One region of the Chryseobacterium sp. 27AL genome, then DNA from elsewhere that is predicted to be linked to it. Evidence: riboswitches for the same ligand, from Rfam matches in the RefSeq annotation. Region 1 holds a riboswitch; the other holds the start of a gene.

What was found. Region 1 has a riboswitch for cobalamin ahead of AC3WV0_RS17430 (TonB-dependent receptor plug domain-containing protein). Riboswitches for the same ligand answer to the same signal wherever they lie in the genome.
Region 2: linked by a shared signal. The riboswitch ahead of AC3WV0_RS15465 (acyl-CoA thioesterase) and the one ahead of AC3WV0_RS17430 (TonB-dependent receptor plug domain-containing protein) in region 1 are both predicted to bind cobalamin.

Annotation. Positions count from the first base shown of each region.
Region 1 covers NZ_JBYRIW010000019.1:53,989-57,406, forward strand. The annotation lists gene AC3WV0_RS17425 (YncE family protein) at 1-113, opposite strand, end outside; gene AC3WV0_RS17430 (TonB-dependent receptor plug domain-containing protein) at 126-1,952, opposite strand; cobalamin riboswitch at 1,982-2,158, opposite strand; gene AC3WV0_RS17435 (cytidine deaminase) at 2,617-3,099, opposite strand; gene namA (NADPH dehydrogenase NamA) at 3,202-3,418, shown strand, end outside.
Region 2 covers NZ_JBYRIW010000014.1:382-3,799, reverse strand. The annotation lists partial or broken gene AC3WV0_RS15475 (XAC2610-related protein) at 5-334, shown strand; gene AC3WV0_RS15470 (HD domain-containing protein) at 338-928, shown strand; gene AC3WV0_RS15465 (acyl-CoA thioesterase) at 1,093-1,476, opposite strand; cobalamin riboswitch at 1,589-1,768, opposite strand; gene AC3WV0_RS15460 (hypothetical protein) at 1,832-2,632, opposite strand; gene AC3WV0_RS15455 (ATP-binding cassette domain-containing protein) at 2,663-3,325, opposite strand.

The DNA.
Region 1 (3,418 bases):
AATCCGTTGCTGTAGTACATTTCTCCTGTTGTTATACCGTCTTCACTGCTACAAGAGACATTAAACAGCAAAGTAAAAGCTAAAATCAGAGTCAGAAGTTTAGTTATTTTCATAATATTTAAATGTTAAAAATTAATATGTACATAAACACTATAATTCCTTTTGGGTAAAGGATAATATGAAACGGTCTGATATACAGTATCAGTAATATTATTTACTTTAAACCCTAAGGTGTAATGTTTTAAAAGATTAGCCGAAATTCCCGTATTCAGCACAAAATAAGGATCAATGGCATCAGCCCTTTTTTCATCAGTAGTGGTATAGGTCAAACCGTTGAAAAGTCCCTGAACATAAACATTCAGGAAACGATAACGGTAATCCATATTTCCAAACGCTTTATGCAGCGGAACATACATCATCTGCATTCCTGTCTGTTTGTTGGTAGATTTCGAATACGTGTACCCTGCATTAACCCTGAAATGGTGATTTCCAAAATTCTTTTGATAAGTGATTTGAGAATCAAGTCCGTATATTTCTACACTATAAGTGTTGAAGGCCGCCCAATAGCCAGCCGATGTAGGAAGCCAGCCGATGTAATTTTTAATGTCCATATAATACGGACTCAATGTCAGCCTGAAATCCCCCAAAATAAATTCATGATCCATATCCAAATTGGTCGAAGTTTCAGGAACCAAATCAAGATTCCCTCCTTTTTGCCAGTAAAGATCATTAAATGAAGGAATTTTGAAATTTCTTGAAACACTTGATCCTATATGATACCATTTCAACGGCTCCCATTTTCCTGAAAAGGAATAGAGAACAGGCGAAGATATATTTTCTACAAAATCTTTTTTAAATCCGGCTTCAAAACGAAGTTTCTGGCTCACAAAATACCTGGCAAGTCCGGCAACGGAACCCATATTTCTGCTGATATCGCCAATGCCCGACTGGTAACCCAGTCCTTTGTTTACCTGGAATTCGCCAATTACATTTACATTAAGTTTCGGAGTGATAAAATAATTAAAATCATTCCTGAAAATATAATTTTTACCTTCCGCACCGCTTTCTTTCGGTTTATCGATATCCCCGAAATATTGGAAATTGTCTTCTGTGTAAGCCGCTTTCAGGCTGTTTGAAAAATCATTTCTGGAAATATCCCATGAAATAAGGCTTCTCAGTGTCTGGGCATTATACTTTGTTTTATTGCCATTTTCAGTGAAAATCGGGTAATGCTGAGAACCGTCGAAGATCTGATTTTGCCACGAAATCGTCTGGTGGGGCGCAATTTTGTAAGAAGTCCCGATGTTGATGGAAGTATTATAATATCTGCCGTTTCTGTTGATGTACTCCTTTTCCGGAACTTCATAATCATTTTGGCTGATAAAATAGTTTCCGGAAACCTTAAAACTGAATTTATCATTGCTAAAAGAACCCTTCAGGAAATTATTAAAAGTGTCAAAAGACCCTGCTTCCGAATAAAGAAGAGCATGGAATCCTTTATTAAATTCCAGATTATTATTAAGATGAATACTTCCCCCAATGGCCGAACTTCCATACTGTACGCTTCCGCCGCCTGCTTTTACCTCAAGTTCGTCGTACCCGAAAAGCGGGATATTATTCACATCTCCCTGTCCCAGAAATGTTGAGTTGATATTGATTCCGTTCCATACAAAAGCGGTATGTCCTGCGCTTGTTCCTCTGAAAGATGGTGATGATACGGCGCCACGCCCGTTTTCCTTAATGTAAACCTGTGACTGAAAACGCAAAAGCTCGGAAAGATTGGTAGAGTTTTTTTCAAAATCCTGCGGTTTAATGGTGTTGACTTTATGAAAAAGTTTAACTTTATTCATCTGGTTGTCAAAAATAAAAACCGTGTCAATGGCTTTCTCCTGTGCGGAAAGAAAGCAACCATAAGCCGAAAAAATCAGTAGTAAAGATTTTTTTATATCCATTCTATTTTACTTTTCCTCCGAAAGCAATGTATTAAGTTACCATTCTGGCAGGTCTCCTGACTTTCGCTTTCTACACCTTCCCGTTTGCACAGTGGTTCGTCGTAGAAATTTTTTTTTGCGATCTACAGTTGCGGGGACAGTCCGGGATTTTCGCCCGATTCCCTTTTCATTCCAAATAATTGGAAACCAAAATTTCTGCAAATATAAACTTATTACGCTGAAATCCAAAAACACAAATGACAAAGCTGCATTACAACTTTAAATCAATAGATTTTTAAATTTTCAGGAGCCGGGAACCTGCTTTCCACTGCAATTCCTCATTACGCGGCGGAGCCTTGGCCGTCCTGAGTCCGGCAAAAGGCTCCGCCGCTCCATTCCGGGATTTTCGTTGCAATCAGGGCTAAAATAGCAGGACAAGTGGCTTCGACAGGCTCAGCCACCATAGAAATCTCAGTCTTTTGTACATTAAGAATTTTCACGGCAAGAATTCCCCTCCCTTGGAAGGGTGGATTAATTTCAGAGAAAATTAAGACGGGGTGGTTTAAAACACTAATTCAAAAGTCAACTGTGAACTGTCAATTTGCTTCGCTTGTCAATTTTTCAATTTTTTTCAAATTCACCATTCACTTGCGAAGCAAAATTCACCATTCACTAAAAAGAATGACTACAAAAATGTAGAATCAAAATAAAAAGGAAGCAAATCTTTTATAGAATGCACTTTTACAACTTCTTCATTCATGCTCGAAAAATAAAGATCAATATTTTCATTCTGCTTGGTTTCGTATTCCATTAAACTTTGTCTGCACGCACCACACGGCGGAATAGGAGGGTTTTTCTCATTAAATTCCCTGGGGCCTCCAACTACGAAGATTTTCTTAATTTTCACTTCAGGAAAATTGGCTGCTACCCAGAATAAAGTCGTTCTTTCTGCGCAAAGTCCCGAAGGAAAAGCCGCATTCTCCTGGTTGTTACCGGAATATATTTCTCCGTTTTCAAGCAATACCGAGCAGCCTACCAGAAAATTAGAGTAGGGAGCATAAGCATTTTCACGGGCGTCTTTCGCTCTTTCGAATAATTGTTTTTCTATATCGTTCAGTTCGCTGCTATTCTTAAAATATTCGTAACTGATGTGAGTTTCTTTTTTCATATATTGTGGATTAAAAAAAGGGGGATAAAATTACTTCTTTTTCATGAGGTGGACAATAAGGGCCTCCTATTTGCAATTCTCAATTTTAAAAATAAATTTAAAATGTTGTATACTCCAATCAGATTCAGAAATGTTGAATTGAAAAACCGGTGGGTAATGTCGCCTATGTGTATGTATTCCAGCGAAAACGGGCTTGCTGATGATTTTCATTTTGTTCATTATGGCAGCCGGGCTCAGGGTGGTGCAGGCTTACTTATAGTGGAAGCTACAGGCGTAGAGCCTCGCGGAAGAATTACCAACCATTGTATGGGAATCTGGA
Region 2 (3,418 bases), on a different contig from region 1:
AGGCCCTTCTTATGATGTGTACGTATTTAATATTACGAAAAAACAGTTTGTTTTAAGTGAGGAATTAACGGGTTTGGGCCATGATAATTTAGGGATGTTTAATACGGATTCTGAGAGGAAAAGGTTAATTACCTATGCAAAATCAGGATGTTGCTGGCATCTCACGACAGAATATTCTGTATTGCCACAAAGAGGTTTATTTAAAGTTTATGAACTGGAAGAAGATGCAACCCGTGGAGAAACAGTAAAGGTTACAAAAAAGGAATTTATTGATGATAAATGGATTACGAATGTAAAAACATATCCCATAAATGAATATTACAAAGAAAATTAAATCATGAAGATCCAAAAGGAAATCGATTTTATCCTGGCCGTAGATGCCCTGAAAAATGTACAGCGAAGAAACTTTAATGCCGATGATTCCAGAAGGGAAAATACAGCAGAACATTCCTGGCAAATTATTATTCTTGCTCAAATCCTTTTTCCGTATGCCAAAAACAGAGCAGATATTGATCTGTTGAGAGTCATCAGAATGCTTTCAATTCACGATCTGGTAGAAATTGAGGCAGGCGATACTTTCTTGTTTGACGAAGCAGCAATGGTTGGAAAGTTTGAAAGAGAAAAAGTTTCAGCCCAAAAAATCTTCGGGATTTTGGATGAGCCTTTACGAAGCGAATTCTTTAATCTCTGGCTGGAATTTGAGGAAGAACAAACCCCGGACGCTATTTTTGCCTGCGCCATTGACCGGATTATGCCTTTCATCCTAAATTCACATACTTCAGGAAAAAGCTGGACGGAAGCCGGAGTTACCGAAAAACAAATCAGAAATATGCTGGAGAACGCTATAAGCAGGGCCTCTGATGAGTTGGGAGAGGCCTTTCAATTACTCTTAATTAAAAATCTGGAAACTGAAAAGGTGTTGAAGTAAATTTAAATCAGATCGAATTAAGCTTTTAATAGAATTCTCCCAAAGATTGCACAAATTACACAGGCTTAGCAAATGATTGCATATATTTCCTTAAGTATAAATCTGCCCAATCTGTGGGAGTTAAAAAGATAATAGCTTCGGCGGCCTTTGGCCGCCGAAGCCCTTTATAGTATTTGAATTGGTTTCTTGAATTCATCAATCGCTACGAAAGTAAAGTCTCCCACGATCGCTCTTTCTCTTTCATAGGAATACATCTGTTCAGTATAGATTTCTACGTTCACTTTCATACTCGTGTTTCCAACATGTACGACTTTTCCGATCAGTTCGACAATCGTTCCGGCAGGAATAGATCTTTTAAAATCAATTTTATCACTACTCACGGTCACGACGCGCTTCCTGGCAAATCGTGTTGCAGCGATAAAGGCAACCTCATCCATCAGCTGCATAGCAGTTCCTCCGAAAAGAGTATCGTAATGGTTGGTTGTATTGGGGAAAACGGCTTTGAAAATTCGGGTTTCGGATGCTTCAATTCTTTCTTCTGTAGTCATATTTCATTATTAAATTAAAGCGAAATGAATGTTTTCAGAACAAACAGAAAAAAAGCAGAGAAGAAAATCTCTGAATATCCATTAGATCAACAAACTTCAAATCGCGAAAGTTTTTATTGTGAAGAAAAAGGCAGGTCTCCTGACTTGTAACATCTTTATTTCCTTCCCGTAATCTGTACAGTGGATTTTTTAATAAAGACTTCAGTTACTTACAGTTGCGCGACAGTTCGTGATTTTCACACGATTCCCTTTTAATCTGCAGCTAAGCAAAACCAGTTTCCTGAAAAGTTTAAACATAAGGCAAGCAGCCAAAAGTAAATTCTTTTCGGCAGCAAAAGTAGTGATTATTGGTGAATTATTCAGGGTTTTTGTAAACGATCTGGCTTTGAACTTTTCCCTGTTTGATGGTCCATATCGTGGTATATCTGTTTTCGCCGGAACCATTGATCATATAGAGGAAAATATGATCCTTATCGATCGCTGTTACACCGACATTGTTGAAATCCATCGTCGGCTGGAACATATTTTTAATAGCATCCCTTACGAAAACAGAGCCTCTTCCCGGCTGTTGAATCCGTATAGATTTTATTTCCGTCATTCCTTCTGGGATCTCTTTGCCAACACCCCAGGATTTTACTTTGTCAATTTTAACAATATTTCCGTCCGCATCTTTTTCCTGCTTCTTAAGTTTAGCATAAGAAGGGTAGACGTCAATAATCACTTTCGTTCTCTGGTTTCCAGGAATTTTAGGGTTGGTATCGTCTGTAAAGATCAGTGATTTTCCGTTTTTGGATTTTGAAGGAGTGAATTGTGGCAGTTTATCCACGAAAACCACGCGGCTTTTGTTTACCATTCCTTCTTTTGTAATGCTGTCGTAACGTACAAAAGGCTTGTCGGTGTCATCTTTTTCAGGATATTTGATCCAGATCCATTCGGTTTCGCCGGGAGCTGGTTTTACGTAAATAAAAACATCACCGGTTTTCATTCGGATTTTATCAATAATTTTTCGGTAGTCATCTTTATGAACACGCACCATAGCGTATCCTTCTTCAGCTTTTACAACACCGAAAGGGACTTTGTTCTGCCCTTTGGCAAAAGCCATAAAAAGAAAACTGAAAATTGATAAATACAACGTTTTTTTTTCGGAAATCATCATGAATTTTTTTTGACAGTTCAAATATATTAATTAAATATTTTTCGGAAGATAATAATGTTGTTGCAATTCTCTTAAATCTGTAATTTGTTTTAAATGTGTATTAGAAAGAAGATAAATTTCGTCTGAAATCTTTATTGCCTCTTGCGTATTAAAATCTGAAATAATAAATCCTTTTTCTTTAGATATTTCCTTTATGAATTTCATTACTTTTTCGGTAAGAATAGGTGATAGCCCGCTGTAAGGTTCTTCAAGCAAGATAAATTCGGCTTTGGAATGAATGATTGTCAGTACTTCCACCATTTTTCTTTCTCCTCCGGAAAGGTTTCTCATCGTTCTGTCTAACAAAGGTTTAATAAAATCAGAATTAAAAAGTTTTTGGGTATCTGCCTCATTACAGAACAGAGGTATCAAATTCTTAATTTTAATATTTCTAGGAAATATACAACTTTGAGGTAAGTAGGCAATCTTGTCTTTTCGATCAGATTGATTTGTGAGAACCTGATCATTGAATTTAATAAATTGATAATCTCCTTTCATCGTTCCAAAAATGATCTGGAGTAATGTTGACTTTCCAGAACCGATACCTCCTAATAAAGCCACAATTTTCCCTGTTTCAAAGCTTATATAAACATCCTTCAGAATTGTTTTTGAACCATAAGATTTTGTGACGCTGTCAATATGAAGTTTACTCATAACAATTTTGAAATAAAATTGATGATTAACCCGAGAGAAGCTGTCATGATCCAGAGGAATTGCCGTGAAAAACCAAAATTGGCAAAAAATAAA